Regions from separate parts of the Lysinibacillus sp. FSL P2-0066 genome, predicted to be linked through region 2. Evidence: riboswitches for the same ligand, from Rfam matches in the RefSeq annotation. Region 2 holds a riboswitch; each other region holds the start of a gene.
What was found. A riboswitch is a leader RNA that binds a small molecule or an ion and turns the genes downstream of it on or off. The one in region 2 is predicted to bind S-adenosylmethionine.

Region 1: another riboswitch for S-adenosylmethionine. It lies ahead of MKZ14_RS01860 (O-acetylhomoserine aminocarboxypropyltransferase/cysteine synthase family protein); the one in region 2 lies ahead of MKZ14_RS07880 (YezD family protein).
Region 3: another riboswitch for S-adenosylmethionine. It lies ahead of MKZ14_RS02200 (MetQ/NlpA family ABC transporter substrate-binding protein); the one in region 2 lies ahead of MKZ14_RS07880 (YezD family protein).
Region 4: another riboswitch for S-adenosylmethionine. It lies ahead of MKZ14_RS19910 (bifunctional homocysteine S-methyltransferase/methylenetetrahydrofolate reductase); the one in region 2 lies ahead of MKZ14_RS07880 (YezD family protein).

Annotation. Positions count from the first base shown of each region.
Region 1 covers NZ_CP150202.1:376,503-384,025, reverse strand. Annotated here, with positions in the region: gene MKZ14_RS01885 (response regulator transcription factor) at 1-659, opposite strand, end outside; gene MKZ14_RS01880 (EamA family transporter) at 736-1,599, opposite strand; gene MKZ14_RS01875 (hypothetical protein) at 1,755-1,985, shown strand; gene MKZ14_RS01870 (homoserine dehydrogenase) at 2,043-3,029, opposite strand; gene MKZ14_RS01865 (hypothetical protein) at 3,492-3,878, opposite strand; gene MKZ14_RS01860 (O-acetylhomoserine aminocarboxypropyltransferase/cysteine synthase family protein) at 4,211-5,512, opposite strand; SAM riboswitch class I at 5,630-5,743, opposite strand; gene MKZ14_RS01855 (glycerol-3-phosphate acyltransferase) at 5,899-6,531, shown strand; gene MKZ14_RS01850 (DASS family sodium-coupled anion symporter) at 6,727-7,523, shown strand, end outside.
Region 2 covers NZ_CP150202.1:1,635,632-1,643,154, reverse strand. Annotated here, with positions in the region: gene MKZ14_RS07905 (formate--tetrahydrofolate ligase) at 1-1,431, opposite strand, end outside; gene MKZ14_RS07900 (cold-shock protein) at 1,645-1,845, shown strand; gene MKZ14_RS07895 (amphi-Trp domain-containing protein) at 1,979-2,248, shown strand; gene MKZ14_RS07890 (VOC family protein) at 2,612-3,397, opposite strand; gene MKZ14_RS07885 (flavin reductase family protein) at 3,547-4,032, shown strand; gene MKZ14_RS07880 (YezD family protein) at 4,124-4,279, opposite strand; SAM riboswitch class I at 4,351-4,446, opposite strand; gene MKZ14_RS07875 (heparan-alpha-glucosaminide N-acetyltransferase domain-containing protein) at 4,617-5,711, opposite strand; gene MKZ14_RS07870 (TetR/AcrR family transcriptional regulator) at 5,701-6,297, opposite strand; gene MKZ14_RS07865 (phosphopantothenoylcysteine decarboxylase) at 6,400-7,074, opposite strand; gene MKZ14_RS07860 (LysR family transcriptional regulator) at 7,146-7,523, opposite strand, start outside.
Region 3 covers NZ_CP150202.1:454,261-461,783, reverse strand. Annotated here, with positions in the region: gene MKZ14_RS02215 (carbon-nitrogen family hydrolase) at 1-477, opposite strand, end outside; gene MKZ14_RS02210 (pyridoxal phosphate-dependent aminotransferase) at 574-1,743, shown strand; gene MKZ14_RS02205 (PPC domain-containing DNA-binding protein) at 1,786-2,289, opposite strand; SAM riboswitch class I at 2,412-2,516, shown strand; gene MKZ14_RS02200 (MetQ/NlpA family ABC transporter substrate-binding protein) at 2,605-3,435, shown strand; gene MKZ14_RS02195 (ATP-binding cassette domain-containing protein) at 3,541-4,566, shown strand; gene MKZ14_RS02190 (methionine ABC transporter permease) at 4,559-5,230, shown strand; gene MKZ14_RS02185 (enoyl-CoA hydratase-related protein) at 5,244-6,023, shown strand; gene MKZ14_RS02180 (alpha-hydroxy acid oxidase) at 6,038-7,198, shown strand; gene MKZ14_RS02175 (CoA transferase) at 7,195-7,523, shown strand, end outside.
Region 4 covers NZ_CP150202.1:3,996,625-4,004,147, forward strand. Annotated here, with positions in the region: gene metH (methionine synthase) at 1-2,694, opposite strand, end outside; gene MKZ14_RS19910 (bifunctional homocysteine S-methyltransferase/methylenetetrahydrofolate reductase) at 2,687-4,534, opposite strand; SAM riboswitch class I at 4,624-4,724, opposite strand; gene MKZ14_RS19915 (protoporphyrinogen oxidase) at 4,824-6,218, opposite strand; gene MKZ14_RS19920 (globin-coupled sensor protein) at 7,031-7,523, opposite strand, start outside.

The DNA.
Region 1 (7,523 bases), 1.3 Mb from region 2:
ACCTTTAGATAGCGCGGATTTTTCGGATCAGCTTCAATCTTTTCACGTATTTTCCGAATGTGAACAGCTACAATATTTTCAGCATTATAAGCTTCCTCATTCCAAACACGTTCATAAATTTCACGAATCGAAAATACACGCCCTACATTTTTCATTAATAATTCCGTTATTTTATATTCTATCGGTGTTAGTCGAACAGGCTCTCCTTCTAATACAACCTCTTTTGCCTCTTCATCAAGAACAAGTCCGTCTATTTCCACTTTTGTAGCACCCTCACTATACGTTCCTAGCTGAACATAACGACGCAGCTGGGATTTTACACGTGCCAATAGCTCTAATGGATGGAATGGCTTTGTTACATAATCATCTGCTCCAACTGATAATCCATGAATCTTATCGCCATCCTCCGCCTTTGCACTCAGCATGATAATGGGAATATTGCGCTCTTCCCTAATTTTAAATGTTGCTGTAATTCCATCCATGTTTGGCATCATGATATCTAAAATGATTAAATGTACTTCATTATTCTCTAGCTTTTTTAATGCGTCTAAGCCATCTGCTGCTTTAATGACATGATAGCCTTCATTTTTCAAATAAATTTCAATACCATCACGAATATCTTGATCGTCATCTGTAACAAGAACTGTTAATTTCGTCATGATATACACCTCGCTCTCAAATATAAGTGTATCTTCTAAATCTTAAAAACCAGCTATTATAAAAATGAAGAATTTCTTAAGGTTTTAGCTTTTTTCTCCCACCTAAAGTTAAAACAACAATGCCTCCTAAAAGCATCGCTACACCAAGCCAGGATACTATACTTAAGTGTTCTCCTATTAAAAACACACCAAGAATTGCAGCAGTTAATGGTTCTGCTAATGAAAGTGTTACAGCTGAGGATGAACTAATTTTTTGTAATCCACTTAAAAACAGTAAATACGCTACGCTTGTACACATAATCCCCATAAACAGCATTGTCCATAAGTTGTCCACGTTTCCTAGCCAGGAAAAACCACCTTCTAATGAAAATGGCAGTAAAAACAAAGTGCAAATGGAAAATGTCATAGCAACTGCGGGTAATGCATCTTCCTGTGCCATTAATTTTTTACTTATGTTTGTGTAAAATGCAAAGGATAAACCTGCACAAAGAGCTAATGTGAATCCACCAACGTGTACTGACTCTTCTCCATTATTCATGAATAATAAAAGACATCCGATAATGGCCATCAATGTAGCAAGTCCCCATACTGCTGTAGGACGTGTTTTCCATACTAGCCATTCTAATACACCAGAAAATACTGGTGCACTACCAATAGTAGCAACAGTTCCAATGGCTACACCTGTTAGACGAATAGATGAGAAGAAAAGTCCTTGGAAAAGGGCAATACTAGCCGCAGCTAAAATTGTCCATTTCCATGACCATCTTAAAAAGTTAATTTTCTTCATTATAATTGTAATAGCTAATAATAAACCGCCACCAATTGCAGAACGAATTGTGGCCACTGCTATAGGAGAGACCCCTTGTTCCAAATATGTTTGGGCAGTTCCTGTCATTCCCCATAAAATAGCTGCTAGTAATACAAACAATGAATTTAACATTTTTCAACTCATCCCCGCTTCACAACTTTATTAATACTAATCATACATATTTATCCAAAATCAAACAATTATCATTTTTACTTTTCTTTTAATTACCACAGTATGCATTCTCATTAATGGACGTTATAATAAAAACAGTAAAAGGAGCGAATCGTATGTACAAAACAATTGAAGAGACAGCTATTGATCTTGGCATGCCTGTGGATCAAGTAATGCGTCTAATTTACGAAGGACGCATCCGTTCTGTTTACGATGGCCAACAAATTTTAATCAATAGTGGACAATTCAGCACTTATTTTAATCAATTGGAACGTATTAAAGAAGAAATTGAGATTTGGCGTTCTACCCCTATTCCAGAGGATATTGATGTCAAAGATGAAGACTAAAAGCCCACCATTCATACAATGAACATTGTTGAATGGCGGGCTTTTTTTAAGCTTTTATTAGATTGTCACAACAAATCCTGCTCTTTTCCCAATGATTTCCGCATAATCCTCTACCATGACACTCGCAGTTGGATACATCCCTGCTCCAGGACCGACTAATGTTAATGTACCAATATAGTTAGTCTCTAATGCCACTGCATTAAACACATCATCGACTGGATAAAGTGGATGCTCTTTATCAACTAGTTGTGGACCGACTTTTGCAATAATTTTACCGTCAGCTCGTTTCTCCACTTCAGCAACATGGCGGTAACGCAGACCCTTTTCACACGCTTCATGAACTTGTTCAGCAGAGATACTATCGATTCCAATTACTTCTACATCTGACCAATCTGGTTGCTCACCAAAAGCTAAGGCACTTAATATCATTAATTTTTTAAATGCATCCTGCCCAGATATATCATTATACGGATCTGCTTCAGCATAGCCTAAGCCTTGTGCCTCTTTTAGAGCTGTTTCGAACGACCAGCCCTGTGCACGCATTTTTGTTAATATGTAATTACATGTGCCATTTAAGACGCCTTGTATACGACTTACATCATTAACAAGTAAAATATTTTTCATTGTTTTAATAACAGGTACGCCACCAGCAGTGGTAGCCTCATAGCCTACAAAAACGCCATTAGCTTTTGCAAGATCCTGTAACTCCAAACCTCGTTTGGCAAACATCACTTTATTAGCAGTAATAACATGACATTTATGTTCAACAGCTCGCTTTAAATAACTGTATGCAGGTTCTTCGTTCACAATTGCTTCAAACACAACCTGCATACCTGGCTCTGCTAAGACTTCATCCATACTTGTTGTCATTAAATGTGCTGTGCCAGGCACACGTTCACGACTAGCATCTGTCACTAAAATCTTCGCTACCTCTAATTTAATACCTAATTTATTTTTTAGCTCTTCTCGTTTTTCATTTAAAATATGATAGATCCCCTGACCTACCGTTCCAAATCCTAAAATCGCTGCCTTTATAGTTGCCATTCTTGTTATTCCCTCCAACTTACATTCCGCAGTTTCATTAATGCTAATTTTCCATGGGGTTGTGTCATGACTATTTGACACCCACCGCAGTCTTTAGCCAACAACTCTTCTTTGTATGAGTTTCGCTATTTCTATATGTGTTGGAACACATACAAATTCAAATAATTCAAAATTTAACTTAAAGAAAATTGTAACGCAAATACATACATTGCACAAGAAAAATCTTTCTAGGAAGGACATTTGTTTTCTCTAGATGTGCAAAAGAAATCGGTTTCATTCCCTTTATTATACGTTTTATTAATCATTCTATAAGATTTGAACAAATATTGACTCTTTACATTTCAATATATGAATGTCTTTCTTCTATTATATATGTATGCTCAGACATTCATAACAATCCCTTTAAAGAAAAAACTCATTCCCTGTAGCAGCAGAGAATGAGCATAAAAATATGAGGGGATTTTAACTTGCTCTTGAAAGCAATTGATAGCGATATTGTTCTAAAGCGTGTTGAACAAGACTAATTTCTTCTTCTGTAAAATCTGGTATTGCATACGTACGTTCCACTAATTGAAATGTACCATACTTTAAGTAAATCTCTGTGGCAGGAAGTGAGATATGGCTCACACCGTACTGTTCATATGTCTCAAATACTTCCTTAACAGTATAGTCTTCTTTTTCAGTAAAAACTTGTTCTTGAAATGCTGTATGACCAAAAACTTGTTGCCATTTCTTTTCGACTGATGTAAGAAGGTGTTGAATGGATTTATTGTTGACAAAAACGTGTCCTTCATTTAGCTCATATATTAGATAGGATACAATGTTTTGCGCACTATAGATGTTACCCATTTTAAACACTCCTTTATCATCAGTTTTTTGGAAGAGCAGTTACTGGCTAGGCAACTACTCTTCTATATATTCAAAAGTGGGGGAGCACTTATGAAAACATTTTCCTTTTTAACAATAATTTCCGTACTCTTAACTTATTTCCTAGTATATAGCATGGATTTAATTAAGTCAATAATACATATAAAATTACTTGGTATTATTTTTTATAAGGTTCTGATAATTAACGGATGTTGTAAATAGTTGATGTAGCAACGTTTAACGCATTACCAAATGAGGCAAATCGAATGAGAAAATACGTAAACGCTACACCATTCTTCCCTCTGTTCTAAATCTTAAGCTTCTACAGTTTGTTCACTTGTTGTTGCCTGTGTAATGGCTTGATCTAAATCAGCAATAATATCCTCTACTGCCTCTAAACCGATGGATAAGCGAATGAGCGACTCGGTTACACCAGCTTGAACTAATTCGTCTGCTGATAGCTGCTGATGGGTAGTGGAAGCAGGATGTATAATTAATGACTTAGCATCACCTACATTTGCTACATGTGAAAATAGCTTCACGCTATCAATAAGCTTTCGCCCAGCTTCACGTCCACCTTTGATGCCAAATGTAAGCACTGAACCGAAGCCATTTCTTAAATATTTTTTTGCCAACTCATGTGTCGGGAAATCTTCTAGGCCATTATAATTTACATACTCCACAGATGGGTGGTTTTGTAAATATTCAGCCACTGCCAATGCATTCTCATTGTGTTTAGGGATACGCAAATGAAGCGTTTCTAACCCTTGCAATAAATTAAAGGCAGCATCTGCACTTAATGTTGGACCAAAATCACGTAATAATTGTACGCGTAGCTTTGTAGCAAAAGCAGCAGAAGCTGTATCAATTCCATAGCGTAACCCATGGTAAGAAGCATCTGGTTCAGTAAAACCTGGGAATCGCCCACTAGCCCAATCAAACTTACCAGCGTCTACAACAACGCCCCCTAAGGTTGTACCATGGCCTCCTATCCATTTAGTTGCTGAATGAACAACAACATCTGCACCATATTCAATAGGTGTAGAACCATAAGGAGAAGCAAACGTGCTGTCAATAATTAGTGGTAGCCCATTATCATGTGCAATCTTAGCTACTGCTTCAATATCTAAAACCTTTAAGCTTGGATTACCATAAACTTCTGCAAAGACAGCTTTTGTTTTATCAGTAATCACCGCATTGAAATTCTCTGGGTTTGTTTCATCTACAAAAATTGTTTTAATACCATAGTTTGGTAATGTGTTAGCAAATAAATTATACGTACCGCCATATAAAGAACTAGCTGCTACTATCTCATCACCAGCTCCAGCTAGATTTAAAATGGAAAATGCGATAGCCGCTGCACCAGATGAAAGTGCTACTGCTGCTGTTCCACCTTCCAATAAAGCCACACGTTTTTCAAACACATCAACAGTCGGATTGGTAATTCGTGTGTAAATATTCCCTGCTTCCTCTAGGGCAAAAAGACGTTGCGCATGAGCAGTGTCTTTAAATACAAAAGCAGTTGAGCGATAGACTGGAACTGTCCGAGAACCCGTCACTGGGTCTGGCTCTTGACCACCATGTAACAGCAATGTTTCTGGTTTAAAATTTGTCATTGTGTACCTCCAAATGGTTATTTTTTTACGATGGTACCGGAGATGAGGAGGATTTTTCTGTAGAAAACAAAAAACCCTCTTCAGCTAAGAAGAGGGTTGCGGTTGCAAGTTTTCCTCCCCTTATCTGCCAGATCCAAGTTAGAATCTGTAGGAATTAGCACCTTAGTAAGCTCATTACTTACTGGTTGCCGGGCATCATAGGGCCTATCCCTCCGCCGCTCTTGATAAGAGTATGAGATTCAATTTCCATCGTTGTTACACAGTATAAACATAGAGTTTTTTTCTGTCAACATGTAAATTTTATTTTTTCCGAAACTTCTGTCTGCTCTTATACGTAATATGAACGCATACACTATTTTAGAAAAAATTTTGAGAGGAGTATTTTTATGGTAAAGGCCGTGATCATTTTTCTTATGATTGGCTATTTAATAGGCTGTATTCACGGCTCTAAAGTGGCTCAATTTTTATCTGGGGTTGATTTAAAAAAAGCTGGCCACGGAAATGCGGGTGCCTCGAATGCTACTCTTTCCCTTGGCTGGAAATATGGCGTTTTAGTAGCCCTCATTGATATCGGCAAAGGCGTTGTCGCTATTATCGGTGCACATTTTTATCTAGCGGATGCCACTCATTTGACACAAGAACAAATATGGCTGCTTACTTACATTATGGCTGCTGGGGTTATTTTAGGTCATAATTTCCCATTCTATATGGGCTTCAACGGCGGGAAAGGAACGGCCTCCATCATTGGTATTTTACTTGCTGTTGATTGGAAGATTGGTTTATTTGCACTTATTTTATTTGTTATTTTATCCTTTGCAACAAATTATTTAATTGTAGGTGTTCTAGAATTTTATCTCGTTTTTTGTACAGCAACTTATTTATGGATTCCAGGCATTGGCCCAACCATTATAGCTGTCCTTCTTTTTGGCATAGCTATCATCCTGCATATAGAAAATATTAAACGTTTAGTTAATGGGACAGAGCCTAAAGTAACTACTGCTTTTAAGAAAAAGAAATAATATTTTATGGATATTTTTGTATTTTGTGTGACCATATATTTTCTCTTTATCTACTAATATTGCTGTAAAAAACATCTATTTTACACAGGTTTTTTTCTACAATAAAATAGACATATTCTTATCTTAATAAAACATTACGGAGTCCGATGTTATGGATAATAATCGTCATTTTTATCGTAGAAAGGATGAGAAATTATGTCTTCACCAAAACAAGCAGCTACAAAACGTAACTTAAAGCCTCTATGGATTGGCTTAGCATTCGCTTTACTAATCATTATTACTTTTTTACCTAATAACGGCGATTTACCTATAGCTGGGCAACGAGCTTTAGCCATCTTAGCTTTTGCAGTCATCCTTTGGGTAACAGAGGCTGTTTCATATCCTGTTAGCTCGGCCATGATCATTGCACTAGTAACTGTTTTACTAGGACTCGCTCCGTCAATGGATGACCCATCTACAGAGCTAGGAACAGCTGGCGCATTAAAATTATCCTTAAGTGGATTTAGTAATTCTGCCGTTGCTTTAGTAGCAGCAGCTCTTTTTCTAGCGGCTGCAATGCAAATTACTAATCTACATAAACGACTTGCTCTGTGGATTCTTTCACTGGTAGGAACGAAAACAAAGGCTATCGTATTTGGCGCCATTTTAGTTTCTATCGTCCTCGCATTTTTTGTTCCTTCTGCTACAGCACGAGCTGGCGCTGTAGTACCGATATTGCTTGGAATGGTGGCAGCATTTGGTTTACCACGTGATAGTCGGCTTGCTGCTTTGCTAGTTATTACTTCGGTACAAGCCGTTTCCATTTGGAATATCGGCATTAAAACTGCAGCAGCTCAAAATATGGTGGCTTTAAACTTTATCCAAGAGCAATTTAATGTGGATATTTCCTGGGGTGCTTGGCTACTTTACGCTGCTCCCTTCTCGATTATTATGTCGATCGTTTTATTTTTCATTATGATTGCGTTAATTAAACCTGAGACTAGCAATATCGA
Region 2 (7,523 bases):
GATTTGGGCAATTTGTTTTTTGGCTTGGTCTGTAAATTGTACATCTTTCCCGCCATATACCTTTTGCACAATCGTACGTACCTTTTCTTCAATCGACTCTGTTACATCATATAAAGGAGAGAAGTTGTTTTCTTCCTCTAGCACAGCTAGTACTTGCTCAGCTAAGGCTAGACCACCTTTACCGCCCTCTTCCCAGACATTCGTACGGGCAATACGAACATGATTTTCTTGACACCAGTTCAGAACGGCTTCTAGCTCAACCTCTGTGTCCGTGATAAAACGATTTAAGGCAATAATTGGTTCAACGCCAAATGTACGAACAGTATCTACATGTTTAGCTAAGTTTTCAATTCCTTGTAGGAGTGCTTCCACATTTTCGCCTACAAGCGCTGTTTTCGGTACACCTCCATGCATTTTTAATGCACGAATTGTCGCTACAATGACAACTGCGCTTGGTTTAAAGCCTCCCTTACGAGCTTTAATGTTCATGAATTTTTCAGCACCTAAATCAGAGCCGAAGCCCGCTTCTGTGACCACAATATCAGCTAGCTTACGAGCGGTTTGTGTCGCCATAATGGAATTACAGCCGTGGGCAATATTCGCAAATGGACCACCATGGATAATAGCAGGTGTTCCCTCTAATGTTTGAACTAAGTTTGGCTTAAAGGCATCTTTTAATAATAGTGTTAAGGCACCCTCTACCTGTAAATCACGTACAAAGACAGGCTCACGCTCGAAAGTATAGCCAATCACGATACTTGCGATGCGCTCGCGTAAATCCTCAATGCTTGTGGCTAAACAGAATACCGCCATAATTTCTGAGGCAACCGTAATATCAAAGCCATCCTCACGCGGCATGCCTTGAACAGGACCACCTAATCCCACCACTACCTTACGAAGGGCACGATCATTTAAGTCCATGACACGTTTCCAAATTATGCGTCGAGGATCAATGTTAAGTGCATTTCCTTGGTGGATATGATTATCAATAAATGCGGATAAGGCATTGTTAGCAGTTGTAATCGCATGAAGGTCACCAGTGAAATGTAAATTAATATCCTCCATTGGTATAACTTGTGCGTAACCTCCACCAGTTGCGCCACCTTTTACGCCCATGACTGGACCTAATGATGGTTCACGTAATGCGACCATCACCTTCTTATCTAATTGATGAAGGGCATCTGCTAGTCCAACAGTCACAGTCGACTTTCCTTCACCAGCTGGGGTTGGACTAATAGCTGATACTAATACTACCTTTGCATCCTCGCCCTGCGCAGTAATTTTTAATGGGTCAATCTTTGCTTTGAAGCGTCCATACTGCTCAAGAGCATCCTCTGGAATACCCGCAGCATTGGCAATTTCCGTAATAGGTTTGATCACTGCTTGACTAGCGATTTCTAAATCTGATAATGGTTGATTTTTCGTTGTCATTTGGCATCCTACTTTCTATGTTGTTCATTTCCATTATAGTCTTAATTGTGAAAAAAAAGAAAGCCAGATACGCAAGCATTTCGTCAATCAATTGACATCTTTGTTCAATTCCTGTATGTTCTAAGAGAAAATGCAATTTTTTCACATTTTCTCAATGAGAGCACCATTTATTTAACTTTATTTTACATTCAAGCGCATTGGAGGCGAATGCTTATGCAACAGGGGATCGTAAAGTGGTTCAATAATGAAAAAGGTTATGGCTTTATTGAATGTGATGATGGCGAAGATGTATTTGTTCATTTTACGGGCATCCAGGAGGAAGGCTTCCGTACACTTGAAGAAGGTCAAAAGGTTTCATTTGATGTTGTGGAAGGCAATCGTGGACCCCAAGCATCAAATGTGGTAAAACTATAAACATAATGGGGCTATCCGTGTAGTTCCAGATTAGCAGCGGATTAGGAAATGAATCGTTTCCTTCATCCGCTTTTTGTGCTGTTTTATAAGCTTAATGACCCCTCCATGTTATAATAGAAGTAATAGGATTTCGATGCAAAAACCAATGACAGAAGTTATTTTGAAGCATAAAGAACGACAAAGTGTAGCAGAATTTGCGGCAACACTGGAAACGATTGCAGAAAAGCTTAAAGAAAATGGTGAATTCACTTTTGTTCAAGGCACAGAGCCAACAGTTGTCAGCCCAAGTGAACAGCTCAAAATCGAATACTCCTATACAAAAAAGGGCGACAAGCATTCATTTGAAATTGAGTTTGATTGGTACACAGGTACAGAAACACCGAAAAAAATGACAATCGAATAATAATAGGCAGCGAAAATCCACTTCATCAAAGAAGTGGATTTTTCCATATTATTGAATAAAGAGCATGTCACTAGAAAAAGATCTTTTAGCAAGGTGAGGGGTTGATTTCGCTCTAGGGTCTCCTGTGTAACGCTAAATCCACAGGAAAGCAAGTAGCCTGTATCAGAAATTCTATTAATGGGTTTGTTTTTCAATACTTATGTAAAGAGGTTGGAGCAAAGGTGTTTCAGCCCATAAAAATACCGAGCTATCCACTAAAACGCTTACGAAGTGTTTCGGAATAGTCGGTTTTTCTAGTTATCATGTTTAAAGATTATTCGGCTTAATGAAGGTCCATGTTAGTTATGTTCCAGCCTTTTTTCATTATCGATTTATCCAATAAAAAGCACCTGGGCAAACTAATGTTTCCTTTGTTCGCTTAGGATCCTTTAATGTCACGCCAAATGGTCCCTCTTTGACATGACCGAGTGTCATTGCCTTCGCACTCTCTTCCTTGTAGAAATCTAAACGCATATTCGGTAGCTGTAGTGACATATACTGCTCATATTGCGTAGGCTCTGGTAGCTGTAGCACCTCTTGCCACAGCTGAACGGTTGCCTGCATGTCCCTGACATAGAATTGGACGGATTCCATCGTTATAGCCTGTTTTACATCAATGGCACCACTTGCCTTTAATTGAGCCAAACGCTCTTCATCTTCCTCCGCCCATTCAATCAAAAATGGAAAATCAATTGGAAGATCTGGCTTACCAAAATGCAGTAGCTTCCATTCTACCACTGTGCCATCTGGTCTTGTTCTGCTACATGCATCTGGCCCATATACTTCATAGCCCAATGCTCGCAAGCGCCGACCCTCTTCCTCAATATTTTTTGTACGCAGGGCAATTCGAGAAAATCCCTGGCGCTCTTGATCACGTTTAAACGTATAATGTAGGGAATATGGGTATTGTGCCGCTTGCTCAAATAAATCACGATCATAAATAGCAATTTGTTCAATATAGCTTAAGCCAAAGTAGCTTAACGTATTATAAGTCCCCCACATCGTGTGCTGCCCACCATTCACTGTATGAACATTTCGTTTATTGAAGAAAACCTTTATATTTTCTGGTGATTCCACTTGATGAACCAGATGATCAAAATATAAAGTCATGGCCATTCCCCTTTCTTTCCCCATTACCTTTACCTATATGTTTGATTAGTTTAAAATTTACTCAAGAAAAGGAGTTACTAGTAGGATATGAAAAAAAGTTTCGTTTACCTACAAACTCCGTTCACTAATTTCATAAAGAGGTGATTTGAATGACAGATTTAGTAGCTGCCTTTAAATTGGCATTAGGTAATTATCCTACAGGCGTAACAGTTGTCACGACATGTCATGACACACAACCTATTGGCTTAACCGTCAATTCCTTTGCATCTGTTTCAATCGACCCGCTCCTTATTTTGTGGTCACTCGATAAAAAATCTCAGCTCCATCCTTATTTCACGGCTGCGCCAAATTTTGCGGTCAATATTTTAGCGAGTGATCAAGAGCATTTATGTACACTTTTTGCTAGTAAAATCCCTGATCGCTTTGCACAAGCACAGTGGTCAACTTCCACTTTAGGACTACCGATTCTACATGATACAGCAGCTAATTTACAATGTAAAACATTTCAGCAAATCGATGCGGGCGACCATACCATTTTTATTGGGCAGGTGGTAGACATTACAAATGCTCAAAAAGAGCCTTTGCTTTATCATCGCCGTCATATCGGTCCCATACCAAAAGGCTTTTATAGCTAGCCTATCACACAAAAAAAGGGCCACTTGTAAGCACAGGATATCCTTCATGCTTATAGGTGGCCATTTGACATAAGTTCTACTGAAATCATTGTTATTTTTTCTGCGGAAATCTTTGCTTTTCAAGCCTATTAATTTGCACAATTACACCATCTTGAATCGTAATATGCACTTCACCAAATTCAAGATTTTGAATCGCCTTCGCAATTGCCTCTAGCTTCTTATCATCTACTTTTACTGACTGAGCCATACGAAACACCCCTTCTTTCTTATTCCTTATTGTTCATAAAGAGGCCAACGCATCAAACTGATTGATAGCCCCTCCTATCTCTCAGACACCATCTGTTGGATTTGGCACCTGTTTTTCGGTTGCCGAGGCTTCATTGGGCCAAGTCCCTCCACCTCTCTTGATAAGAGTACTGCGTTTCTTGAAAATAATTCTATAATTCCGCTATAGGAATGTCAATACAAAATATTAGAAAACCTAGTTGAATACTATGCAATATGTCGTTTAGATTAAAAGACTCCCTATACCTAAAGTATTTTATGCCTAGTCAGTGAGAAATAGATGGCAATCCATTAATTTATTACGAGCTCCATTTCCTCATTATGAATTCAAGTGGGCCTCGATGATGTTTAGCCCTCCACCATACAGAAACAAAGACACATCCTAAAAAGTAACAGCAGGCATACAGCATAGAAAAAGCAAGTGTTTGGTTCTCCAGCTTTTGGCAAACAATTAGTATTCCAATGCCTATAAAAACATGGCCAACATAATGCGTTAAAGACATTTGTCCAGTTAAGATTAAAGATTGAATGACTTTATTTTTATATGTCTCTACAAGATAGATGGAGCCCACGATAAGGACAATAGCCGAAGCCGAATTAGATAGGACATACATCATATTTGGTGGAATCGGTCCTGTATCAAATAAATACAATGCACTCTCTACATCCAATAAATGAATGGTTGTCATCTTAATGAATACTGTTGAACAAGCCTCAGTCATGATGACTAGCAATAAACCAGTCACCAATAAGATTTTTCGTAATGTACGATTTGTTAAATCTAATGTGCCGATTAACATGCCGATCAGAAAAAAACAAATCCAGGGGAAAAGTGGGTGATAGCCATTAAACAGCAAATTTCTAATAAATCCTACTGGTGTCCAAAAATCCAGATACTCTAGTAACACATATGTTGGATGCCAGCCAGCAAGGTAATTAAATTGAATTTGAAGCCATTGTGAAAGGATAAGAATGACACCGATAATAAACATCATCCTTTTCTTAGATTGGGCAATCAACCATGCGGCAACAAACATATACACGCCATAATAATGTAATATATCTCCTGTCCAACCGATCGCATATAGTACTATCCCTATCACGAATAACAAAAGCGACCTCTTCCACAAAATAAGTCGATTCTGACGAAGAAGCATGGGGTCCTTACTCTCTCTAGCCTGACGAGTCATTAAGGCTGTTCCTATTCCTGCTAGCATGACAAATACGGCCGACGCACGCCCCTCAAACATATTTTGTAAGGCAATCAACCGTGTTGAACCATTCGTTGTAGAACCTGTTATGACGCCAAAATTGACAATGAACATACCAAGCATAGCGAGAGCTCTTGCAAAATCAAGACCTTCAATGCGCCGATCATCATTTCTATTTGTCATCTTTGCCCCCTTGAATAACGCTATGTACAGCCTCCTTCCAAATAGCTCTATAGTTCAATTGGTTACCTGTTAACATGAAATTACCGATATTATCATAGACCAGGGCTAGCATCTGTGCCTTTGCTTCTATATGAGGCGTATCGTCTAGAACTCCTAGCCGCACACCCCATTGTAGGACTTCAACAAAGCTTGTTAAAAAGCTGGTTTCTAGCTCCACTAATTGTCTCTTATAGTTTTCATCGCGAGCCGCTAATAGTACATATTGATTAAATATTTTATTAAAATAAGGATCCTTGCCCTGTGCCTCAATAGACTTATAGCCAAGCTCGAGTAATTTTTCCTTAAAATTAGCGGAAGAAAGCTCTTTATAATCCACAGCGATATCCTGTTGAATTTCTTTATACAATTCGTCAAATATGTAAGCGATTAATTGATCTTTTGATTGAAAATAATAGTAAATGGCTGGTTTTGAAATACCTACCTCTGTAGCAATCATTGCTAAGCTTGTTTTTTCAAACCCATTTTCCGCAAACATCACATAAGCAATTTCTATAATCTTTTGAAAGGTTTGTTCTTTATTTCCCATTATTACCCTCCTTTTTTACCGACCGTTAAGTAAATATTATAGGATGCTAACCTTTTAGACAAGAAAAAACTGTGTAGAAATAGTTCTCTACACAGTTCACATTTATTGATTTTGTAAATGCATCATTAAAGCTTCTGCTGTTTTTTGCTTACCCATTACTTTAATAGGCTGTCCATCAGCAGGTACAATCCAATGAGGTTCATCCCCCCCATATAAAGACTGAGAGCTATTTGCTACCATAAATTGAGCATTGGCTGTTTCCATACGCAGTCTTGCGCGAGCTAACAAGAATTCCTCATCATTCGTGGCTTCGAGCTTAAAGCCTACTAATGTTACATTCGGTTGCCAGCCCTTAATTTGACCTAATACTTTTGGCGCTTTTTTAAAATGAATAATAGGTGGTTCGTCAGAAGGCATTTTCCCCGTTTCCTCCATTAAATTACCTGATTGATCATATACTTTGTCAATGACCCAATCAGAGCCCGCAGCCGCCATAATGACAATATCGATATGTTGTTGTTGAACTGCATGACGCACCTTTTGTCCTAAATCCTCTATGCCTTCAAATTGTATCAATGTCATATCATTTTGGTTTTCTGGGAGCTGTGCAAAGTAACCATGCATGTATACTACATTAGCGCCAGCAGCCAGCGCCGCCTCTGCTAAATAACACCCCATTGTGCCTTTTGATAAATTCGTGTGACCTCGTACACGATCCCATTTTTCAAGTGTTCCCCCACTTGTAATCAGTACGGTTTTGCCCTGTAATGTCCCCATACACTCACCTATTTTCTGAAATATATACAATTACTATTTTAACGTAATGTAAGGATATGCTTCAATAGCCACTATTTTAGGGAGCTGTTTTGCTCTTTTAGCCAAGCACTTAATATCTCTGCAAATTTCTTTGTGACGGGCGAAGCATGATGTTTCATAGCAATACCAATCGTTCGGTAGCCACCTTGCTTTAATGGAATCGCTTTCAATGTTGGCGGTAAATTTTGAATAACCAACTGAGGTAAAATACTGATCCCTAAATGATGAGAAATCATGGAAAGAATCCCTACCTCCTCAGAAAGCTCAAAGCGGATATTCGGCTTGACATGATATTGCTCTAATAGCACCTTGACATCATTTGTCCCTTTATAGGAAGTCATAATAAATGGCATATCCTCTAGATCTACGATATCAATTTCTGTCTTATTAAATAAAGGACTTTTATCCGA
Region 3 (7,523 bases), 1.2 Mb from region 2:
TTGTAATGCATGTGCACGTAACCATTCTGGGAAGCGAATATCATAGCAAATGACACCAGCAGCTTCAATATCATCTAAAGCAAAACGATTCATTTCATCCCCTGCTTCCAAGTAAAGATGCTCGTCCATTAAACGGAAAAGATGTGCCTTGCTATATTCCCCAACAAGTTCTCCATTACGATCAAAGGTATACATCGTATTATAAAATTTATCGCCTTTCTTTGTTGAAACAGAGCCCCCTACAATATGTACATCAAGTTCCTTAGCAAGTTTAGCCAAAAAGGTCTTTGTCCGCTCACCATTGATATCTGCTAGCTCAGGCAGTTTCTCTAAAGCATAGCCTGTATTCCACATTTCAGGTAACACTATGATTTCTGCCCCATTTTTTGCAGCTTCACGAATCTTATCCTCGGCACGTTCAAAATTTTCTTCAACTTTGCCAAAGCCAACATTTAATTGAATACAACCGATTTTCATCTCTATTCCTCCTCTAGACAATTAACAGAAAAAGTAATACTATTTGCTTCATATTCTTCAATAATAATTATTATATTCTGAAAAAGGTGATCATGCATGGAATTCTCTAAAAAACTACAGCAACTACCCACTCAATTTTTTGCAGCACTCGTTCAAAAAGTAAACTCGGCTCTAGAAGAAGGGCGTGATGTCATTAACCTTGGGCAAGGAAATCCCGATCAGCCAACGCCTATTCACATCATTCAAGCATTACAGGAAGCAGCTGAAAATCCTCAAAACCACAAATATTCACCTTTTAGAGGTCTCGCTGAATTACGCCAAGCTGCTGCGGACTTTTATCTACGTGAATATCAGGTAGAACTAAATCCAGATACAGAGGTAGCGATTCTTGGTGGAACAAAAATTGGTCTAGTTGAGCTACCTTTAGCTGTGTTAAACCCTGGTGACACGATGCTCTTACCAGATCCTGGCTATCCAGATTACCTATCAGGTGTTGTACTAGGAGACGTCAATTTTGAAGTAATGCCCCTTTTTGCTGAAAATGATTTCTTACCTGATTATCATGCATTACCTGATGAAGTGAAAGAAAAAGCAAAGCTTCTTTACTTAAATTACCCGAACAACCCTACAGGTGGTACAGCATCACTTGCGTTTTTTGAAGAGACCGTTCGCTTTGCGAAGGAGCACAATATTATCGTATCACATGATTTTGCTTATGGGGCAATAGGATTTGACGGTAATAAACCAGTTAGCTTCCTTCAAGCAAAGGGTGCAAAAGAAGTAGGAGTTGAAATGTATACATTATCGAAAACCTATAATATGGCTGGCTGGCGTATAGGCTTCGCTGTAGGGAATGCCGAGATTATTGCTGCTATTAATCTAATTCAGGATCATCTGTTTTGTAGTCAATTCCCTGCCATTCAACAAGCCGCAGCAGTAGCACTGACGGCTTCCCAACAATGTGCGGATGAACTACGAGCTACTTATGAGCGTCGCCGCAATGTACTCATTGAAGAAGCTCGAAGAATTGGCTGGCATGTTACGGCTCCAAAAGGCTCCTTCTTCGCATGGCTCCCTGTACCACTAGGCTATACAAGTGAACAGTTTGCTGATCTTTTGCTCGAAAAAGCTGATATCGCTGTAGCAGCAGGTAATGGCTTCGGTCAATATGGTGAAGGCTATGTACGCGTAGGATTGCTGGTTAGTGAGGAGCGCTTACGTGAAGCAATCCATAGAATCGAGCAATTACAATTGTTTAAAAGATAATGACGCCATATCCTGTAGCTATCCCTAGCTACAGGATTATTACTATTTTTCAATTTTCCTTGGTTGCCCTAAACCATTTTCTAATGGATAAAATTGAACATGACCTGTTTCATCATCCCATTTTCGAATATGTTGAATCCCTTGTACCTCTGCCAACACGATGTCAGCAGTAATAACAGGGTTGCCCCCTTTTATTAAATGCCCACCTGATACAACACCCCATTGATCGCTCATAGAACCATGGAAATGTGTCTCATATCCACCATCTCGCTTACACACCACACCTGAACCTTGAATAAATTCTAATGGTCCCTCTTTTTCAATCACATCACTAAAACGAACTTGAATTTGAGCTGTTGCATCTGGCACTAAATAAACAAAGCTGCTTTTTTGAAAGCTGCCAATACAGCTTACAATTGTTGCTGACTCTATGCTATTCTCTTCGCAAAGCGCTTCAATCCCTTCAATGATATCTGTTCCCGTTAGAAAACGAGCACTAATAACCTTACCAAATGAACCTATACCATAATTAACTCTTACAGACATTGTTATCCCTCTTTTGCGTCGAAATATTATAATTATATAAAAAATTTAAAAATTATTTATTGACTTACTATACCCTATAAATTATATTAGTTCTATCGGAATTACAAAAAAATATTATAAATCTCTTATCAAGAGTAGCTGAGGGACTGGCCCTATGAAGCTCGGCAACCTCCTTTTTATAGGAAGGTGCTAAATCCTGCAAACGATCTTCGTTTGATAGATAAGAGAGGACATCTTTTCATGAGCCTCTCTTAATTTGTAAGAGAGTTTTTTTATTTTCAAAAAACCGATAAAAACAATCTTGGAGGTATTTTCATGAAAAAGAAAAATAAATTTTTAGTAGGTTTAGCAAGTTTAACATTAGTAGCAGCTTTAGCAGGCTGTGGCTCTAAAGAAGATAGTAAAAGCCAAACTGAAGGAATTGATGAAAAGAAAATCGTTGTAGGCGTCACTTCTGGTCCACACGAACAAATTGCAGAAGTAGCCGCTAAAGTAGCAAAAGAAAATGGGCTAGAAGTAGAACTAAAATCATTTTCTGACTATGTTTTACCTAATACATCCTTAGCTGAAGGTGATCTTGATGCTAACAGCTATCAACACGAGCCTTTCCTAGATACATTTAATAAAGACCATGATACAGATTTAGTACCAGTGGGCAAGACGATTTTAAATCCAATGGGTATCTACTCAGAAAAATATAAATCCTTTGATGACATTCCTGACGGTGCAACGTTTGGCTTACCAAATGACCCAACGAATGGAGCACGTGCCCTCTTTGTTTTACAGGAAGCTGGCTATATTAAGTTAAAAGATGGCGCAGACTTAACAGCCTCGATCCGTGATGTAGAAGAAAACAAAAAGAATTTAAAATTCATTGAATTAGAGGCAGCTCAAATTCCTAAACAACTTAGTGAAGTAGATGTAGCAGCTATTAATACAAACTTTGCATTAGAAGCTGGCATTAATCCTAAAGATGACTCTATTTTATTGGAATCTACTGATTCTCCATACGTGAACTATATTGTTGTGCGTGCTGAAAATGAAAATGATCCAACAATTAAAAAGTTCGTTGAGGCTTATCAATCTGATGAGGTACGTCAATTCATCGAAGAAGAGTTTAAAGGTTCTGTAATCCCTAGCTGGTAAAACATTCAGAAAGCTTCTAAAGCCGAAGAATCTGCCGAAATTCCTCTATAGGAAAACGAGCAGATTCTTGCTTTTTAGAAGGTTGAGAAAGGAGCAAATAATCGCATGATTCAATTACAAAATATCTCAAAAGAATTTAAATCGAAAAAAGGCATCATAAAAGCTGTGGATGGCATCAATCTTCATGTAAAAAAGGGACAAATTCATGGAGTAATCGGCTATAGTGGTGCTGGGAAAAGTACACTCATTCGTTGCGTTAATCTACTAGAACGTCCTACAGCGGGAAAAGTAGTGATAGACAATGTAGACATTACGACCCTTTCTCTTCATGAATTACGTCAAACACGCCAAAAAATCGGGATGATCTTTCAGCACTTCAATCTACTAAAAACAGCAACGGTTTACAATAATATTGCTGTTCCCTTAAAGCTGCTAGGCTATAAAGAGGCGGAAGTAAAAAACCGAGTAGCTAAGTATGCCGAAATTGTCGGCTTAACAGATAAACTAGATAGTTACCCAAATCAACTTTCAGGTGGTCAAAAACAGCGTGTGGCTATTGCACGTGCCTTAGCACAGGAACCAGAGATTTTACTTAGTGACGAAGCAACAAGTGCACTTGATCCTGAAACAACGGAAGCCATTCTTGAATTGTTGTTAAAAATTAATCGGGAATTAGGCATTACGATTCTGCTCATCACCCATGAAATGAATGTAATTCAAAAAATTTGCGATGAGGTTTCTGTTCTAGAGTCAGGGAAAGTTGTGGAATTTGGCACAGCGATTGAACTTTTTGCAAAACCGAAGCACCCTACAACGCGAAAGTTTTTGAATACAATTTCACAACGTAATTTATCCCCTTCTCTTATTGAGCAATTAAATGTTTCAGGAAGTGTAATCCGTTTAACATTTCTTGGTGAAAGTACTGGTAAGCCATTATTAGCAGAAGTCACTAAGATATACGATGTGCAACCAAATATTTTAACAGCTAATATTATTGAATTAAAAAACGGTATTGTCGGCAATATTGTGGTGCATCTACATGGCGAGACGCATATTGTCCAAAAGGCGCTAACGTATTTTTCAGAAAATGGCGTAGCAGTGGAAGAATTAGGAGGTGCGTTCAATGAGTAGTATCCAAAGCTTCTTTACAGATTGGTCAGATGTTATTGGCAAAGCAATTATGGAAACATTTCAAATGGTCGGAATTTCATTGTTGTTCTCCATTCTAATTGGTATTCCATTAGGGCTATTAATCGTTTTAACTCGACCAGGACAATCCTTTGAAAATAAATTTTTCTATCAGTTTTTTAATCTATTCATCAATATTGTTCGCTCTGTTCCATTTATCATTTTATTATTCTTCATCTTACCTTTTACCAAGCTAATTGTTGGTACAACAATTGGTGTTAAAGGTGTAATCGTTCCGTTAGTTGTTTACACGGCTCCTTATATTGCACGACTGATGGAATCTGCCCTTTTAGAAGTGGATTCAGGAGTTGTAGAAGCCTACACAGCCATGGGTATTAAACGTCGCCATATAATTTGGCATGTCCTATTACGTGAAGCTCGACCATCTATTATTTTAGGCTTAACGATTGCCACAATAGGATTAATTGGTGCAACAGCAATGGCAGGAATGGTTGGTGCTGGCGGTTTAGGTGACCTTGCCTATCGCTATGGTCATTTACGTTATGAGGTTGATGTGATGTATGCAACTGTCTTTATCTTAATCATCCTTGTGCAGAGCATTCAATCCATCGGAAACCGCTTCGCTGCGAAGTTGAAAAAAGATTAAGAGGAGAATGAAGATGACAAAGGAAATTTATGTAGAGAAAAATGGCTATATTGCAACGTTAGTATTAAACCGCCCAGAAAAACGAAATTCTTTATCAAGGGCAATGTTTCAAGCTATAGCAGACCACCTTGAGCAACTACGTGTAGATTCTACTATCAAGCTCTTAATTGTTCGCGGTGTCAATGAAGTAGCCTTTTCATCTGGTGCAGATATTAGCGAGTTTTTAGATGTTCGTTATGCTACAGACAATGCCAAAGCCTATAATGAATTGGCTCTAAAGGCGATCGATGCTCTTTATAAATTTCCGCACCCGACAATTGCTATGATTCAGGGCTTAGCAATTGGTGGAGGCTTAGAGTTAGCAAACGCTTGTGATTTTAGAATAGCAACACCTAAGAGTAAGCTAGGTATCACCGCTGCAAACATAGGTATTGTCTATAATTTAGAAAGCACGAAACGTCTCATCAATATTGTTGGTGTCGCTAAGGCAAAGGAAATTTTGTACACAGCTACTATTTTTACAGCTGAAGAAGGAAAAAATATTGGTTTAATCACGGCCCTACACGAACCAGAGGATATTGAAAAGGCCACAGTGCAATTCGCTGAACATTTATTAAGTAAATCATCCATTGCAAACGCAGGCATCAAAAAAATTATCCAAGCAATTGTAGATGGTGAAAATGAAGAAAACGATGAGCTGGCACAGTTAGTTTTGGATTCATTTAGTTCAGACGATTATAACGAAGGTATTCAAGCCTTTTTAAATAAAAGAAAGCCTATTTTCAATCAATAAGTGAGGTAGTAACGATGACAAACATAACTGATGGCGATCTACTCTTAAAAAATATAACTGCACAAGCCCCCTTCCCCATTTGCTTTGCAGATTTAGAAAAGGCCGTAGCGGAAAAAATCGAAGCTGGACCTTTTGGCTACATCCGTTCAGGTGCTGGCGGTGAACAAACACGGCGCAATAATCGTGCAGCTTTTGAGAAGTATTCCATTGTTCCCCGATTTTTAAATGATGTGTCAAAAGTTGATACATCGGTTCATTTGTTTGGTAAAACATATCCAACTCCTTTGCTTTTTGCTCCTGTAGGCATGAACGGAATGGTTCACGATGAAGGTGAGCTTGCCGTTGCACGTGCCGCCCAGTTTTTAAATATTCCTTATATACAAAGCACCGTTTCTACTTTTGCTCTTGAAGAAGTTGCTCAAGCTGCGCCTTCTGCAACAAAATGGTTTCAATTATATTGGTCTACTAATGAAGAAATTGCTTTTAGTATGGCTACACGTGCAGAGGAAGCTGGATTTGAAGCGATCGTTTTAACTGTCGATACCGTAATGCTTGGCTGGCGTGAAGAAGATGTACGCAATCAATTTTCACCATTGAAGCTAGGCTATGCAAGAGGAAATTATATGAATGACCCCGTTTTTACAGCCACTTTACCTGATGATTCATTCGAGTCCTATGTACAAGGTGTCTTGCAAAATGTCTTCCACCCAACACTTAATTGGGCGCATGTTCGAGAGTTAAAAAAACGTACAAATCTTCCTATATTATTGAAGGGAATTTTACATCCTGAAGATGCAAAGCTAGCTATCGACAATGGTATTGATGGCATTATTGTATCAAACCATGGCGGCCGTCAATTAGATGGCGTGATTGGTTCACTTGATGCCCTTCCTGCTATTGCGAAAGTTGTGCATGGACAAATTCCTATTATATTAGATAGTGGTGTATATCGTGGCATGGATGCCTTAAAAGCACTTGCTTTAGGAGCGGATGCCGTTGCAATTGGGCGTCCTTTCGTCTATGGGCTAGCCCTTGAAGGACAACAAGGCGTCGAAAAGGTGATGACCAATCTTTATGATGAATTAAAGGTTTCCATCGCATTAGCAGGCGCCACCTCTGTCAAGGGATTACGTAACATCACATTAGTCAAACAGGATGGGACTGAGGTTAAATGAAACAAGCATTACAAGGATTAAAGGTTGTCGATTTATCACAAGTCTTAGCGGGTCCTTATTGCACGATGGTGTTAGCAGATATGGGTGCAGAAGTTATCAAAATTGAAAAATATCCAAATGGAGACGATACCCGTACAATGGGTCCATTCGTTAATGAAGAAAGTCATATGTATATGATGGTTAATCGTAATAAAAAAGGTGTCTGCATCAATTTAAAAACTACTGAGGGACTGGCTTTATTTAAAGAATTGATTCAATCTGTTGATGTACTTGTGGAAAATTATCGACCAGGTGTCACGAAAAAGCTTGGGATTGATTATGACAC
Region 4 (7,523 bases), 2.2 Mb from region 2:
ATAGTCTTTTTTCACATGACGTCGTAAATCAGCTGGTAAAAATACAGGCGCTCCCTTTACTGTTCGTGCAGGCTTTATTGTTACCTCTTTTGCAGGACGAGCAGCTCGTTTTTCATCGGCCTCTAAACGTTTTTGACGGGATTCTTCAATTTCTGCTAAGAATTTTTCACGAGTCCCTTCACCCATTAATAAATTCGCTTGCTCTAAGCCTTGCATAGCATCCTTTGCATAAATAACAGGACCGCCATATTCATCTGCAATTTTTGTTTCAGTAAAACGACGAGAAAGTGCAGCCCCACCAACTAAAATAGGTACATCAATCCCCGCCTCTTTAAAATCCTGAGCAGTAATAACCATCTGTTGCGCTGATTTCACGAGTAAACCAGATAGCCCAATAAAATCTGGTTTTTCCTTACGAATCGCTTCAATCAATTGAGCAGGAGTTACTTTAATGCCCAAATCGACAACCTTATAGCCATTATTACTTAATATAATATCAACAAGGTTTTTCCCAATATCGTGAACATCACCTTTTACCGTAGCAAGGACCATTTTCCCTTTTCCAGCACTCTCTTCATCCTTCTCCATGAATTGCTCTAAATGAGCAACAGCGGCCTTCATCACACCTGCTGATTGTAAAACCTCTGCTACAATGAGTTGATTATCATTAAATAATCGACCTACCTCAGCCATGCCCTCCATTAAAGGACCATTAATTATATCAAGCGGCGCCTCGAAGATTTCCCGTGCAGCATCTAAATCCTCAATTAGCCCTTCTTTTGTACCTTCTAATATATAGTAAGCTAAACGACCTTCAACCGTTTTTGGAATATCGGCTTCCGTTTTTTCCTTCTTTTTATCACGATAAAAATCTGTAAACACTGCTAATGTTTCATCATTTGTATTAAAGAGCAGGTCATTTGCGAGTTTAATTTCCTCTTCCGGTATGGATGCGTAACGCTCCAATTTCTCTGTATTAACAATGGCATAATCTAAGCCTGCCTGTGTACAATGATAGAGATAGACAGCATTCAGTACTTCACGGCCAACTGGTGGTAAGCCAAATGAAATATTACTTACGCCAAGTACCGTCAATGTCTGCGGCAATTTTTCTTTGATGAGTCGAATGCCTTCAATCGTTTCCAAAGCTGAACCAATATACTGCTCATCACCCGTTCCTACAGGGAACATTAATGGGTCGAAAATGATATCCTCTGGTGCAATTCCCCATTTCTCCGTTAAAAGTTGATAGGAGCGTTCGGCAATTTCAAGCTTTCGATGACGGTCAACCGCCATTCCCTTTTCATCTATCGTTCCAACAACTAATGATGCACCATATTTTTTCACAAGTGGTAATACTGCATCAAATCGTTCTTCACCATCCTCTAGATTAATAGAGTTAATGATGGCTTTCCCTTGGGAAAACTTTAATGCTTCCTCAATTACTTTTTCATCAGTTGAGTCAATCACAAGAGGCACCTTAACCTTTTTTACAACCTCCTGCATAAATCCACGTATATCGGCTAATTCATCACGATCAGGGTTGGCTAAACAAATATCGATAACATGTGCACCATTTTTAACTTGAGCACGTGCAATCTCTGCGGCCTCCTCAAACTTTCCATCAATGATTAAATTCTTAAATTTACGAGAGCCGATAACATTTGTTCTCTCCCCAATAAATAACGGACGCATAGAATCGTCATACAATAACGGTTCGATTCCTGATACCGCATGACCATGTGTTTTTTCTGGAACTCGACGAGGTTTTTCATCTTTTAAGACCTCACGAATGGCTGCAATATGAGCGGGTGTCGTCCCACAACATCCACCTACAATATTAAGCCAACCCTTTTCTGCAAAACCTTTTAATTTTTGTGATAGCGATTCTGGGGATTCATGATAACACCCTTCTTCATCTGGTAAGCCAGCATTCGGGTAACAGCTAATATAGCCTGTTGAAAGCTCTGCTAATGAACGAATGTGATCCGTCATAAACTCAGGTCCTGTCGCACAGTTTAGGCCAACAGATAATGGTTTAATATGCTCGATCGAAATATAAAAGGCATCGATCGTTTGCCCTGCAAGCGTTGTACCCATCGGCTCTATTGTTCCTGAAATCATGACGGGTAGTTCTTTTCCCGTTGATGCAAAAGCACGCTTTACGCCAAGTGTGCCTGCTTTGACATTGAGCATATCCTGACTTGTTTCTAATAACAGAACGTCGGCTCCTGCCTCAATTAATGCCTTTGCCTGTACATAGAAATTTTCCTCTAGCTCATCAAATGTAATACCACCAGTTACTGATAACGTTTTTGTTGTTGGCCCCATAGCCCCTGCAACAAAACGTGGCCAATCCGATGTTGAATAACGATCCACTGCTTGACGAGCAATTTCCACTGCACGCTTGTTAATTTCTTCGGCTTTTGCGCCAAGATCATATTCATTTAACACTAGAGGCGTCCCACCAAATGTATTAGTACAAATAATATCTGCGCCTGCCTCTAAGTATTTATGATGAATTTTTTCAATGACATCTGGTCTAGTAAGCACAAGATTTTCATTACAGCCATCTAGCTCCTCACCACCAAAATCTTCTGCTGATAAATTTTCGTTTTGTAGCATTGTTCCCATTGCGCCATCAAGAATTAAAATACGTTTCTCTAGTTGCTCTTCAATCGAGTGCTTAGCCATGTATACTTACTCCTTTTTTCTGTTCATCCAATTGCTCTATATATTTCATCAACTCTAGTGTCACATCGTAACGTAAAAATGGTGTAATAAGGTATATACCATTGAAGTATTGCGCAGCCACTTCAACTAATTCTTTAGCAATGGCAATTCCTTCCAATTTCGCTCGTTCCTTGTCTTCTCCACATACTTTCATTCTTGCCAAGGCATCTTCGGATAATTTGATACCTGGCACTTCATGATGTAAAAATTCAGCACTTTTATAACTCGTAACAGGCATAATGCCGATGTAAATAGGAGCTTGTAAATGCTTTGTTGCCTCATAAATTTCTACAATTTTTTCTTTCGTATACACTGGTTGAGAAATGAAGTAGTCTGCCCCATGCTCAATTTTCTTCTCTAAACGTGTCACAGCACGTTCTAACACACGGACGTTTGGATTAAATGCAGCAGCAACTGAAAAATTTGCTTTTTTACGAAGTGGTTTACCTGAGAAGGAAACCCCTTCATTTAACTGCTTAATTAATTGGATCAGCTCCATCGAAGATACATCATAAACACTTGTCGCACCTGGGAAGTCTCCCACTTTCGTTGGATCACCCGTAACAGCCAACACATCATGAATACCTAAAGCATTTAGACCCATTAAATGCGATTGAAGACCAATTAAGTTACGGTCTCGACATGTAATATGTGTTAGTGGGCGTACACCATGTGTACTCTTCAACAATGCTCCCATTGCAATATTGCTAATCCGTGGTGAGGCCAGTGAATTGTCTGCCATCATGACTACATCTGCACCTGCATCATACAATTGCTTTGCTCCTTCAAGGAATCCATCAATCTCTAAATGTCTAGGCGTATCCAACTCTACTATGACAGAGCGTTCACGTTTTACTTTTTCATGAAGAGGCTCATACTTTGGTGGCTCCGCTTCACGTACAATCTCAATCTTTTCAGGTTTCGCATGCTTCTCCTGAACCGGTGATAACTCTTCTAAATACTTCTTTGCTGCTGCAATATGTTTGGGTGTAGTACCACAGCAGCCCCCGATTAAACGTACACCTTGGTCACGTAATTCAACAGCTGCTCGACCAAAATAATCAGCTTCTGACTCATAAACGACACGTCCATCCTCTAAGTCAAGAAGTGACGCATTCGGATAGGCAGACATGAATGCCTTATTAGGAAGTTCTACACCTTCAAATGCTAGAATTGTATGGTGAGGACCTAGTCGACAATTGACGCCAACAATATCTGCACCGAGGGCTTCAAGCTCATGGAGAGCATTATTTAAAGACATCCCATTTTGTAAAACACCAGGCTCATGCATAGAAACTTGTGCAATAATTGGCAAATTTGTTTTTTCTCGTAGCATCTTTAAGGTTGCTGATAATTCTTCAAAATCATAATAGGTTTCGAGTAAAAGACCATCTGGATTCCCTGCCAGTAAGACACTTGCTTGTTCTTCAATAGTCGCTAATATTTCATCCAAGGTTGCATCACTTTTACGAATTCCCCGAATACCTCCAATTGTTCCTAAGACAAATTGACCGCCATCTGCCGCTGCTCGTTTTGCAATGGTAATAGCTGCTTCATTAAACTGTTGGACACGTGATTCTAATCCATAGCGAGCTAATTTGATGGCATTTGCACCGTACGTATTCGTTTGAATGATGTCAGCACCAGCCGCAATATATTCTCTATGAATCTTCTCAATTAACTCGGGTCTCTGAACATTCATTTCCTCATGGCAATACTCCAATCCATAGCCATATAGCACTGTGCCTATTGCACCGTCCGCTGTCAATACATGCGTTTTTAACTTTTCAAGCAATCCCATAAAACTAGCCTCTCTTCCTATGTCTCTATATAATAAAAAGCCCTCTTTCATAAAAAAAGAAGGCTTTAACGATTCATCATTGTTGTTCCTTCTCATCTTCGACTCAACGGTCTTCTGGATTTAGCACCTGACAATAAAGTTGGTTGCTGAAGCTTCAATGGGCCAGTCCCTCTGCTTCTCTTGATAAGAATTAAGTATGAATTTTTTAAATAATTAAAAGAATCATATCGTTTACTGACGAATGAGTCAAGACTATTTCACATAAGAAAGTTTTTTTCCACTTAAAACCTTAGAAATTGGCAAGTTCCTTTGCAAGCTCTTCACCAATTTTTTTCCCATTTTGAATGCAAGCACCAATACCTACGCCAAAATATGAGCACCCAGCAATGGATAAATTTGGATATTTTTCATGTAATTCATGTAGTAACCCTTGTAATGCTTCACGATGCGCTAGATCATATTTAGGCATTTGATCAATCCATTTTGTTACATTTACAACGGTTGGCTGTTCTTCTATTCCTAGGCTCTTTCTCACATCTTCTAAAGCAACTGCTGCCAATTCTTCATCCGTCATGGCACGTAGTTGCTCATAGGCTGGATTGATGCTCTTATAAAAGAGTCGCAAAAGTAATTTATTTTCTTTCGATGTATGCTTCCATTTGCGACTAGTCCAAGTAGCTGCATTACAAGTAACGTCTGAATTATGGGAAACAATATAGCCCGTTCCATCTGCTGGTAATCTAGAGTCCGGCACATCAAAACCTAAATAAATAGTAATCGCTGACGCTGTCGTAAATTGGTCAAAATAGCGATTTAAAGATTCATCCTGTAGTAGATTTTGGACAGTATCGTTTGGTAATGCTAAAACGACATATTCTGACTCAATAATTTCACCATTGGCTAAGGAAATTGTATAGTTCTTATCTTGTTTTTTAACATTTAGAGTAGTAACGCCCTTGATGATTTCTACATCGGATAATGTTTGTTCAAGTCGATCAATTAAAGAAGATAAACCATTTTTAAAGGATATAAATTTTTTGTTCGCTGCTTTAACAAATTGCTCACGATTCGCATCAAAGCCTCTAATAATACTTCCATAATCATTCTTATAATCAATCAGATACGGTAAAGTAGAGCCAATAGAAAGCTGATGTAAATCTCCCGAATAAACACCTGCAAGGACTGGTGCAATTTGATTTTTCACCAGTTCCTCTCCTAAATAGTAAGTTAAAAATTCACCGATTGAACTTTCCTTTGTGAAGCGATCGTTAGGTAATGTTAAATCCTTCAACGCTTCTTTTTTCCCTTGCTCGGAAATGAGTGTACTTTCCTCTAAGGATGTCAAACTCATCGGTATTCCAAAAGTTGAATCTGCTGGAATAGCGTGTAACTCATTATTCGTATAAATATAAGAAATACCTGTTTCGTTGTAGACTAGTTCCGCTTCAAAATCAAGCTCCTGTACAAGTTCCATAACACCTTGGTGACGCGCTACAATAGAATCAGCACCTGTTTCCATGATGAAACCTTGTTCATGTGCCGAATATAATTTGCCTCCTAAATATGTATTTTTTTCTATAAGTACTAGACGAACATCTAAATTATGTTCCTTCACTTGACGTTGCAAATAATGCATTGTACATAGTCCTGTAATACCGCCGCCTAAAACAACAACTGTTTTCATAGTAACCGCCCCTATTATTCGTTCTTTCTACAGTATAATCTTTTTTTCATTGAAAATTACGTTAAACCCTTTACAAATTTAGCAAAAATAGAGCTATTTCATCAGCGAAATAGCCCTCCTTAGTGTTGAAAAACAAAACAGTCAATTGAAAGGTAGAAATGGATTTCCGTTGCAGGCTACTTGCTTTCCTGTGGGCGAGCGCCGAATCGCTTCCTCCGCTACCGCTCCGTGCAGGGCTTCGCCTGTCTCGCTATCCCACGGGAGTCAAGTAGCCCTCCACTTCAACCCACTAACTTTTTAGCAAAGGTTTTCAAATAAAGTGAAGGTGCTCACTACTCTTTATGAAGAGGTGTTGTCACGCATCACTTCTCCACACTGAAAATAAGAGCTTATCCCCGCTAAGAATACAGATAATGGGCGATTTGATCGCTATGCTACTATGAAAAAAAAGTAAAGACACTTTGCAGAATGGTTGATTGGAGTGGAGCCAGCGTCACTCCTAGGGGATTTAGCGTCACAGAGGAGACCCTGGAACGAACGGAAGTGAGTGAAGCGGCTCCTCGGACGCCCCCTAGAAAGGACGCTGGCGGAACGGAAATCAACCCCTCACCCTGCAAAGTTGCCTTTTCTGCCGTTGACATCATCTTTTTTCAACAACATGTAGAGCTATTTCATCAGTGAAATAGCTCTCGCTTTCTGAATCTCTAAAAGATCCATCCTCTATTGCAATATTTATACAACAAACATTTTAATAGGTACTATAGTGTTTATTCCGTCTAAAAATAGAACAAATAGATGTAAATGTTAGTAGTCTATCCTTTTAAATTTTGCGCAAAGCTCGCTAATTTTTCTGCTGAATTCGTTACATCAGTAAATGAAGTGCCTAATTCACTTAATATGCCTACAATTGCTTGTATTTTCGTTGCCATACAATCATTTTGTTCTTTTGCTTCTGTCATAGCTCCCAAAATATTCGTAAATTGGCCTTCCGTTTGTAACATATTTTCCTCACCTGCTGCAACTTCATCTTGAATATTTGTCAAAGAATGCTCTAATTTTTCTGTTCGTTCACCCGTTTTTTTCAATAACAAAGCAACCGCTGTAACTGATTCTTTTGTCTGAATCGATAATTTACGCACTTCATCAGCCACTACACTAAAGCCCTTCCCCGCTTCACCAGCACGCGCTGCTTCAATTGCAGCATTCAAAGCCAATAGATTCGTTTGATTCGCAATATTGGTCACAACACTCATGATTGTTTCCATTTCCTTAGACATCCCTGATAATTGTTCAATATTTTCCTCT